2 linked regions of the Cryptosporangium aurantiacum genome follow. Each later gene encodes a partner of the first gene's protein in a complex. Links are inferred from orthologs where the notes say so. Each region holds a gene or a part of one and is shown on either strand. Other genes may lie near its edges.

What was found.
Region 2: the proteins of pcrA (region 1) and uvrB are in contact, whole or in part, in a crystal structure (PDB 7EGT), measured with the Thermus thermophilus proteins. The link is inferred for Cryptosporangium aurantiacum from one-to-one orthologs. Residues at the interface, in WP_096412145.1 of Thermus thermophilus: His654, Arg656, Phe657, Gln666, Asp668, Glu669, Lys680, Arg681, Leu682, Ser683, Lys685, Tyr686, Ala687; in WP_096411307.1 of Thermus thermophilus: Glu23, Leu25, Arg26, Asp27, Gly28, Glu29, Arg30, Phe31, Arg55, Glu326, Asp327, Phe328, Glu379, Ser382, Gln383, His398, Gly400, Arg401.

The regions. Positions count from the first base shown.
Region 1 is NZ_FRCS01000012.1:100,427-106,220, forward strand. The notes cover bases 1,474-4,535. They hold pcrA (DNA helicase PcrA), read right to left. Parts: upstream 4,168-4,535; coding sequence 1,780-4,167; downstream 1,474-1,779. Other genes in these bases: BUB75_RS31915 (chorismate mutase), read left to right, coding at 4,433-4,535. Also shown: BUB75_RS31905 (M23 family metallopeptidase), read left to right, coding at 723-1,364; more of BUB75_RS31915, read left to right, coding at 4,536-4,699; BUB75_RS31920 (PIG-L deacetylase family protein), read left to right, coding at 4,736-5,473; BUB75_RS31925 (alkaline phosphatase PhoX), read left to right, coding at 5,645-5,794. UniProt on the Escherichia coli protein: A helicase with DNA-dependent ATPase activity. Unwinds DNA duplexes with 3'-5' polarity. Translocates on single-stranded DNA with 3'-5' polarity. Initiates unwinding more efficiently from a nicked substrate than double-stranded DNA.
Region 2 is NZ_FRCS01000001.1:559,064-563,416, forward strand. What follows is about bases 1,366-4,353. They hold uvrB (excinuclease ABC subunit UvrB), read left to right. Parts: upstream 1,366-1,761; coding sequence 1,762-3,945; downstream 3,946-4,353. Other genes in these bases: BUB75_RS02385 (MarR family transcriptional regulator), read left to right, coding at 1,366-1,718; BUB75_RS02395 (cellulase family glycosylhydrolase), read left to right, coding at 4,105-4,353. Also shown: BUB75_RS02375 (ABC transporter permease), read right to left, coding at 1-68; BUB75_RS02380 (ABC transporter ATP-binding protein), read right to left, coding at 97-1,020; more of BUB75_RS02385, read left to right, coding at 1,266-1,365. UniProt on the Escherichia coli protein: The UvrABC repair system catalyzes the recognition and processing of DNA lesions. A damage recognition complex composed of 2 UvrA and 2 UvrB subunits scans DNA for abnormalities.

The sequences.
Region 1 (5,794 bases):
CGCGGCCCGCCGTAACCGGACGCGCATCTTTTTGCGCGTGAGCCTCGTTCGACACACCAGCCCCCGTTACCCCACGGCGGGCCACGCGTTGTTCCCCACGACCGCCCACTGACATCGGTCGGACGGGCGGTCGGGGTCGGGCGTTCGAGGGGTGCGCCCGACCCCTCCGTACGAACGGTTCGAGACCCGGCGGTGGTAACCCACCGTAACGATAATCCGGACGTCGTCCGCAGATCCACCGTACGGAGGAACACCCACCCTCCTCCCGTAAGCGTGACCCACACCTTCTTTAGGCGGGTTTAAGGCTCGCGGGTACGTCCCTTATCGCGGACTATTCACCACTCTGTGGCGGTTAACAAAAGCGCTTCAGGGAAACGCTTGATAACGAATGGTGCTACCCCGGCTACTGATAGCAGCGATTTCGGAGCGAATAAAAGGGATTCCAGGGGCGGAAAGCCACGGGTTCGTATGCCATTCTTGTGTCTGCCGCCGGGGGCTGGCTACCGTAACGCCCTGTGTCGGGTCGGCATGCCGACAACGACCAACCTCCGGGCCTCGATCCGTCGGCGCCACCCGGCGCCGAAGTGAACACTTCTCGGGTGTCACACGTGATTGAGGAAGGGAGCAGGTAGGCCGTCGAAAGGCAGTTAGTGCAAGAGAGCGGGAATGTCCGACACGTCGGACGCCATCGCGCGCCGACAGCACCACGCGCCGGATACGCGATGGCGGTCACCACTGCCGTTGTCGGCGTCAGTGTCGCCGCGTTGGCGGTCGGTTCGGCATTGCCGTCGACGGACACGGTCTCCGCATCCGCGGCTCTCGGCCAGCACGTCGACGCCGACAAGCTCTCCGGCCAATCCGCTGATGCGGGCAACACCACGCAGGCAGAGACCCGCAGCGGTGACCCTCGTGCCTCCCGATCGCAGAAGCGCAGCGGCGTCTCCGACCCCGAACAGCTCCCGGTCTGGGTTCGACCCGCGGGCGGGCCGCTGAGTTCGCTCTTCGCCGCACGCTGGGGCACGTTCCACTACGGCATCGACATCGCCTCCGGCTACGGCTCGCCGGTGAAGGCCGCCAGCGCGGGCACCGTGATCCGCTCCGGGTGGTACGGCGGCTACGGCCAGATCGTGATCATCGACCACGGCGACGGCATCACGACCCGCTACGGGCACAACTCAGAGCTGACCGTCTCGGTCGGCGACCACGTCGAAGCCGGCGACCTGATCGCGAAGGTCGGCAGCACCGGCGCCTCGACCGGGCCCCACTGCCACTTCGAGGTCCGCATCGACGACGTCCCCAGCGACCCGCTGGCTTGGCTCGAGGACCACGACGTCTCGATGACGGGCGTCAACACCAGCCTCTGACGCGCCGGGGCGGTACGGGCCGATGACGTAGGCCCCGGGCCCCACCACTCGCTCCACCGAAGCCTTTGCTCGGGGCGTGGCCACCGTCGGCCGGAAGCGGGCACGCAGCACCGCACCGGGCCCCGGCCGCCGATGCCGACCCGGCTTCCGAGGGACGACCACCATGTCGTTCTGGGAGCAAATACCGCTCATCCCGCACCGCCCTCGCCGCTGCCGACCGCGAACCCATCGTTCGAACATGTGTTCGATCCTATCGGGACAGCGGGCGCCACACCACCCTTTCGGGGGACCACTTCGTGGTGAAAAAGGATCCCTGTGACGCGTGTTGTCCCAAGCCGCTCTACTCAGCAAACGAGCAGGCCGCCTGAAAGATGCGCCTGCCGCGCATCTTTCAGGTACGGACCTGGAGCCGCCCTCACAGTTTTTCGAGGGGGGCGTAGCGGAGGAGAAACCAGCGGCCCTTGCCGTCGCCGAAGTCGACGCACGCCTGCGCCCGGTCGCCCTCACCGCGCATCTCCACGACCCGCCCCAGCCCGTGCGCATCGTGGGTGACCCGGTCGCCGAGCTCCAGCGAGATCGCCGGACGGTTGCCTGCTCCACCGCGCGCGCCCGGCCTCGCCGACGAGGCGTACTGCTGTGCGAGCCGCTCCTGCGCCGACCCGGTGCCGCTCCACTTCGAGAGCGTCTCCTTCGGCGCCGGCGCCTGCCGCTCCCAGCTCAGCAGCCCGGTCGGCACCTCGTCGAGGAACCGGGACGGCGGGTTGTACTGCGGCTGCCCCCACGCGCTCCGGGTGATCGCCCGCGACAGGTACAGGCGCTGCCGCGCCCGGGTGATGCCGACGTAGGCCAGCCGACGCTCCTCCTCCAGCTCCTTCGGGTCGCCCAACGACCGCAGGTGAGGGAACACCCCGTCCTCCAGCCCGGTCAGGAACACCACCGGGAACTCCAGGCCCTTGGCGGTGTGCAGCGTCATCAGCGTGACCTGCCCCTGCTGCGCTGCCTGGTCGGCGCCCTCGGCGTCGTCCGGGGCGGGCGGGATGCTGTCGGCGTCGGCCACCAGCGCGACCTGCTCGAGGAACTCGATCAGGCCCGCCTCGGTCTCGGTGGCCGCCGCCCGCTCCTCGAACTCCCGGGCGACGCTCACCAGCTCCTGCAGGTTCTCGACCCGGCCCTCGTCCTGCGGGTCGTTGCTCTCCTCCAGCTCGGCCAGGTAGCCGGTGCGGGTCAGCACGGCCTCCAGGACGATGCTCGGCGGCTCGGTCTCGGCCAACGTGCGCAGCGCCGACATCAGCGCGGTGAACTCACCGATCGCCTTCACCGCCCGGCTGCCGATGCCCGGCGCCTCTCCGGCTCGCTCCAGCGCCGCACCGAACCCGATGCGCTCACGGGAGGACAGCGCCTCGACGCAGGCCTCCGCCCGGTCGCCGATGCCTCGCCGGGGCGTGTTCAGGATGCGCCGGACGCTCACCGTGTCGTCCGGGTTGGCGATCGCCCGGAGGTACGCGAGCGCGTCGCGGACCTCTTTGCGCTCGTAGAAGCGGACGCCACCGACGACCTTGTACGGCAGCCCGACCCGGATGAACACTTCTTCGAACACCCGGGACTGGGCGTTCGTCCGGTAGAACACCGCGACGTCGCCGGGCCGCTGCGCCCCGGAGTCGGTGAGCCGGTCGACCTCACCGGCCACCCAGGCCGCCTCGTCGTGCTCGTTGTCGGCCACGTACGCGGTGAGCGGGTGCCCGTCGCCCGCCTGTGACCAGAGGTTCTTCGGCCGCCGATCGGGGTTCCGCGCGATCACGGCGTTCGCCGCGGACAGGATCGTCTGCGTCGACCGGTAGTTCTGCTCCAGCAGGATCGTGGTGGCCTGCGGATAGTCACGCTCGAACTCGAGGATGTTCCGGATGCTCGCGCCGCGGAACGCGTAGATCGACTGGTCGGCGTCACCGACGACGCACAGCTCCCCGGGTGGCGGGTCGCCTTCCGCGTCGGTGCCCACCAGCTCGCGGATCAGCTCGTACTGCGCGTGGTTCGTGTCCTGGTACTCGTCGACCAGCACGTGCCGAAAGCGCCGCCGGTAGTGCTCGGCCACCGCCGGGAACGCCTTGAGCAGGTTGACCGTGGTCATGATGATGTCGTCGAAGTCGAGCGCTTGGGCCTCACGCAGGCGCCGCTGGTAGAGCGTGTAGGCCTCCGACAGCATCCGCTCGGCGGTGCCCGACGCCCTGGACGCGAACGTCTCCTCGTCCACCAGTTCGTTCTTGAGGTTGCTGACCTGAGCCAGCAGCGAACGGGCCGGGTACCGCTTCGGGTCGAGGTCGAGCTCGCGGCACACGAGCGTCATCAGCCGCCGGGAGTCGTCGGCGTCGTAGATCGAGAACTGCGACTTCAGCCCGGCGGTCTTCGCCTCGGCGCGCAGGATGCGGATACAGGCCGAGTGGAACGTCGAGACCCACATCGACCGGGCGCGCGGACCCACCAGTTCGGTGACCCGCTCCTTCATCTCACCCGCGGCCTTGTTCGTGAACGTGATCGCGAGGATCTCGCCGGGCTGGGCGCCGCGGTGGGCGAGGATCCACGCCACCCGGTGGGTGAGCACGCGGGTCTTGCCCGACCCGGCACCGGCCACGATCAGCAGCGGCGTGCCCTCGTGGACGACCGCGGCGCGCTGCTGGTCGTTGAGCCCCTCGAGCAGCGTGGCAGGGTCGACGGCGAGGCGGACGGGCCGCCGGGAAGCGGGTACTCCGGAGGCCGGCTCTTGGCCCGGTTCGCGGCCTGCGCTGGGGAGGTCGAAGAGGGTGCTCATCGCCCAGCGACACTACTCCCGCCCGCCGACAGTTCGGTGCGCTCATCGGCGTCCACATAGTGAGCGCCGTTGGCCGAACGGCGGCACACGTGTCACACTTCTCCCGTGGTTCGACTGACGGCACGATTTTTTTACGGCTCCGGGCATCCGGCAGCCGTCATCGTCGTCTGAACCCCAGACCACTTCGACGCCCCGGGGCCCGGCCCCGGGGCGTTTTTGTGTGCCCCCGGAGCCGGGCGCCCACCCGAGATACGGAGAGCACGCCATGACTGCACCGACCACCGAACAGTCGAACGCCGAGATCGACGCGTTGCGGGAACGCATCGACGCCGCGGACGCCGAGCTGATCCGGATCTGGCGCGAACGCGCCGAGCTCAGCCGCCAGGTGGGGGTCGCCCGGATGGCCGCGGGGGGCACCCGGCTCGTCCTCGCCCGCGAGCAGAAGATCGTCGACAAGTTCCGCGCCGCGCTCGGCACCGACGGGGCCCAGCTCGCGATGCTGCTCCTCCGCGCGGGTAGGGGCCCCCTCTAAAAAGCGGTTCGGCGGACGACCTGCCTACGATTGAGCGTGAGTTTCCCGCCCTCCCCTCGCCCCCTCGACGACGTCCAGCGTGTTCTCGTCGTCACCGCTCATCCCGACGACGTCGACTTCAGTTCCGGCGGCACCGTCGCCGCCTGGACGAAGGCCGGCATCGAGGTCGCCTATACCATCGCCACCAGCGGCGACGCGGGCGGCTTCGACGACACGCCCCGTGATCAGATGACGGGCATCCGGGAGGCCGAGCAACGGGCCGCCGCCGCGGTCCTCGGCGTCACCGACGTCACGTTCCTCGGCTACCCGGACGGCGCCCTCTACGTCACGAACGACCTGCGCCGGGACATCGCACGGCAGATCCGCCGCATCCGCCCCGACCGGGTCGTCACGACCTCACCGGTCCGCGACTGGGCACGCGTGGCCGCAGCGCACGGCGACCACGCCCGGATCGGCGAGGCGACGTACGACGCGGTCTACCCGGACGCCCGCAACCCGTTCGCCCACCCGACGCTGCTCCGGGACGAGGGCCTGGAGCCGTGGACCGTCCGCGAGATGTGGTTCACCGGCACCCCCACCGCCGACTACGCGGTCGACATCACCGACGTGTTCGAGCAGAAGCTCAACGCTTTACGCGAGCACGTCAGTCAGCTCCCCGGCGACCTGGACGACATGCGGGCCAGGGTCGAGGAGTGGAATCGGGCAAACGCCACCCGCGCCGGCCTGCCCGCGGACCGATTCGCCGAGCTGTTTTCGGTGGTCCACACGGCCTGAACAGGGCGTGTCCACCTGCTGTTCACCTAAGGAGCAGGGACTGCTCACGGAGCTTCCCTAGGTTCGCGGTGCTTCCCTCGTATCGCCGATACCTCAGGAGTTCCTGTGACGCTCGCCCCTGAACATCGTCGGGTCCTCCCGCTGGCCGACCACAAACCCGGCCGGTCGGCGATGACCTGCCTCTACCGCTGCGGCAACGCGTGCGCGCACCCGGCACCCAACGAGAGCGAGAACGAGTACTTCGGCGACATCGTCGCCGGAGCGGTCGCGGCTCGGCTCTCCCGCCGCGGGCTGCTGCGTCTGTCCGCGCTCGGTGCGGGT
Region 2 (4,353 bases), on another replicon or contig:
CCACCGGCGCCCCGGGCGGCCCGCGTCCGGGCGTCGGCCGGACGCGGGGGACTGGCGAGCGTAGTCATCGGACGACCTCCCTTCCGGACGAGGCGGTCATGCCCGCGCGCCGTTGAGCGCGGGCTCGTCGCTGTAGTGGCGCAGGAACAGTTCCTCGAGCGTGGGCGGCTGGCTGACCAGGCTGCGGATGCCGAACTGCTCGAGCCGCCCCAGCAGCGTCCCGAGCGACTCGGCGTCCACCTGGCAGATCAGGCGGGTGCCCGCCACCGTGACGTCGTGCAGGCCCGGCAGATCGGCGAGGCCGTCCGGCTCGCGGGTGAGCTCGGCCTCGATCGAGGTGCGGGTCAGGTGGCGCAGGTCGGCGAGGGTGCCGGTCTCCACGACCCGGCCGGAGCGGATGATGCTCACCCGGTCGCAGAGCTTCTCGGCCTCGGCCAGGATGTGGCTGGAGAGCAGCACAGTGCGGCCGTTCGTCCGCTCGTCGTTGATGCACTGCTGGAACACCGCCTCCATCAGCGGGTCGAGGCCGGACGTCGGCTCGTCCAGGATCAGCAGCTCGACGTCGGAGGCGAGCGCGGCGACCAGCGCGACCTTCTGCCGGTTGCCCTTCGAGTACGTCTTGGCTTTCTTGCGGGGGTCGAGCTCGAACCGCTCCAGCAGGTCCGCCCTGCGGCGCGGGTCGAGGCCGCCGCGGACCCGGCCGAGCAGGTCGATCACCTCGCCGCCGGACAGGTTCGGCCAGAGGTTGACGTCGCCGGGAACGTAGGCGAGCCGTCTGTGCAGGGCGACCGCGTCCCGCCACGGGTCGCCGCCGAGTAGCCGCGCCTGCCCGGAGTCGGCGCGCAGTAGCCCGAGCAGAACCCGGATCGTGGTGGTCTTTCCTGCGCCGTTGGGCCCGAGGAAACCGTGGACCTCGCCGGAACGGACTGAGAGGTCGAGTCCGTCGAGTGCGCGGACCGGCCCGAACGTTTTCACGACCCCGGCGAGTTCGATGGCCGAGACACTGTCGTTGGAAGCCATAGTTCTGACGGTATCGAGTCTTCACAAATTTGTGAAGATTGGCGAGAATGTTCGAGGCAGGGCAGTATCGAAAGACGCGACGTCGGTGGAAGGGAGCGCTGGTGAGACCGGAGGCCAGCAGGGGTGCGGGAGGCGCGGAGGTCGCCATCGAGCTGATTTCGCAGCCGTCGTCGGACGCCGTCCCGGAGAGCGGCGATGCCGACGAGGCGATCCGGGCGGACTTCCGCGAGCGGTTCGCGCTCGTGATGACGAACTGGGGTCTCCAGCGCATGGTCGCCAGGGTGTACGCCGCTCTGGTCGTGACCGAGTCGCCGACGCTGACGATGCCCGAGCTCGCCGAGTTGCTGCAGGCCAGCGCCGGGGCGATCTCGGGTGCGGTGAAGTCACTCACGACGATCGGCATCGTCGAGCGGGTGCCGGCTCCCGGCAGCCGTCGCGACCACTACCGGATCGCCGACAACGGCTGGTACGAGGCGATGCTGGAGAAGAACAAGCAGGTCGTGCAGCAGATGATCGATCTGGCCGCGGACGGCGTCGGTAAGGTCGGGGAGGACTCAGTCGCCGGTCATCGGTTGGCCGAGATGCGGGACTTCTATTCGTTCATCAGCGCTGAGATGCCGACGATGCTCAGCCACTGGGAGCGGGCCCGCGACGAGCGCCGGGCGGCGCGGCAAGCGTCGAGCGACGCCGAGGCGTAGATCGCGACGCGTTCTGTCGGACCCTCGACGTACCGTGGTTCGCATGAGTCCGTCAGCCCGACCTGCCTCCGGTCCGAACGCGCCGGAGGGCCTGCGCGACGACGCCGTTGCCCACGGCGAGACGACGTCCATCGTCCGGCGTCCGGGCCGGTTCGAGGTGGTCAGCGACTACGACCCGGCCGGTGATCAGCCGGCCGCGATCGACGAGCTCGAACGGCGCATCCGGGCGGGCGAGAACGACGTCGTGCTGCTCGGTGCCACCGGTACCGGCAAGTCGGCGACCACGGCCTGGCTGATCGAGCGGCTGCAGCGGCCCACGCTGGTGATCGCGCCGAACAAGACGCTCGCGGCCCAGCTGGCCAACGAGTTCCGCGAGCTCCTCCCGAACAACGCGGTCGAGTACTTCGTCTCGTACTACGACTACTACCAGCCCGAGGCGTACGTCCCGCAGACCGACACCTACATCGAGAAGGACTCCTCGATCAACGAGGAGGTCGAGCGGCTCCGTCACTCCGCGACGATGTCGCTGCTGACCCGGCGCGACGTCATCGTGGTCGCGACCGTCTCCTGCATCTACGGCCTCGGTACGCCGCAGGAGTACATCGACCGGTCGATCCCGTTGAAGGTCGGTCAGGAGATCGAGCGCGACAAGCTGCTCCGCTGGCTGGTCGACGTCCAGTACACGCGGAACGATCTGAACTTCACCCGGGGCACGTTCCGGGTCCGCGGCGACACGGTCGAGATCATCCCGGCCTACGACGAGCTCGCGGTCCGTGTCGAGATGTTCGGTGACGAGATCGAGCGGCTCTACCACCTCAACCCGCTCACCGGCGAAGTGGTCAACGAGGAGACCGAGCTGCACGTCTTCCCGGCGACGCACTACGTCGCCGGCCCCGAGCGGCTGGAGCGGGCGATCCGCGGCATCGAGGCCGAGCTGGAGACCCGGCTGGCCGAGCTGGAGCGGCAGAGCAAGCTCCTGGAGGCGCAGCGGCTGCGGATGCGCACGACCTACGACATCGAGATGATGCGCCAGGTCGGGTTCTGCTCCGGCATCGAGAACTACTCCCGCCACATCGACGGCCGCGATCCCGGCTCGCCGGGCTTCTGCCTGATCGACTACTTCCCGGACGACTTCCTGCTGGTCATCGACGAGTCGCACGGCACCGTCCCGCAGATCGGCGGCATGTACGAGGGCGACATGTCGCGGAAGCGGACGCTCGTCGAGTTCGGCTTCCGGCTGCCGAGCGCGATGGACAACCGCCCGCTGAAGTGGGAGGAGTTCCAGGACCGGGTTGGGCAGACCGTCTACCTCTCGGCCACGCCGGGCAACTACGAGATGGGCCGCGCGAAGGGCGAGTTCGTCGAGCAGATCATCCGCCCGACCGGACTCATCGACCCGGAGGTGCTGGTCAAGCCCACCAAGGGGCAGATCGACGACCTCGTGCACGAGATCCGGGTCCGGGCCGAGAAGGACGAGCGGGTCCTGGTCACGACGCTGACCAAGAAGATGGCCGAGGACCTCACCGACTACCTGCTGGAACTCGGCATCCGGGTGCGCTACCTGCACTCCGAGGTCGACACGCTGCGGCGGGTCGAGCTGCTGCGCGAGCTCCGCAAGGGCGACTTCGACGTGCTGGTCGGCATCAACCTGCTCCGCGAGGGCCTCGACCTACCCGAGGTCAGCCTGGTGTCCATTCTCGATGCCGACAAGGAGGGGTTCCTGCGCAGCGAGACGTCGCTGGTGCAGACGATCGGCCGTGCGGCCCGAAACGTCTCCGGCCAGGTCCACATGTACGCCGACCAGATCACGCCGTCGATGCGGCGGGCGATCGACGAGACCAACCGGCGCCGCGAGAAGCAGATCGCGTACAACACCGAGCGTGGCGTCGACCCGCAGCCGCTGCGGAAGAAGATCGTCGACATCCTCGACGACATCTACCGGGAGGCGGCCGAGAACGAGAGCGGCGAGCTGATCGGCGGCTCCGGCAGGCAGCAGTCCCGCGGCAAGTCGCCGGTTCCCGGGCTGAAGTCGAAGGCGACCGTCGGCGTCGGCGCCCACCGCGAGGGCATGGCGCGTGCCGAGCTCGCCGACCTGATCCAGCAGCTCAACGATCAAATGCTGGCGGCGGCGCGAGAGCTGCAGTTCGAGCTCGCGGCCCGGCTCCGGGACGAGATCAACGAGCTGAAGCGGGAACTGCGCGGCATGGACGCCGCCAACGTGAAGTAGCCTCCGGGCTGCTCGAGGCCGCGAGGCGGCGAGGTTGCGGGACGGCCGGCGGTTGGATCCACAACCGTCCGGCTCCCGGACGACACTCGGCGCGACAACCCCCGGTTCCGATGAAGCCACCGTCAGAACAAGGATTGTTCTCACGGAGGATTCATGACGATGGACCGTCGTAAGTTGCTCGGCGCCGCTGCGATCGCCGTCCCCGCTATTGCCGGCGCCGCTCTACTCAGCGACCTCGACCTGGGCACCGACACTCGATCGACCGGCGAGAGCTTCGCCGGCCAGGCGGAGGAAGTATCCGGCGACGCCACCGTGGCGCAGAACGCCGCGCCGCCGGTCGTCGGCGCCCAGTTCCACGGCACGTGGGACATGTACTGGAACAGCCTCACGCCCAACGCGATGTTCTAC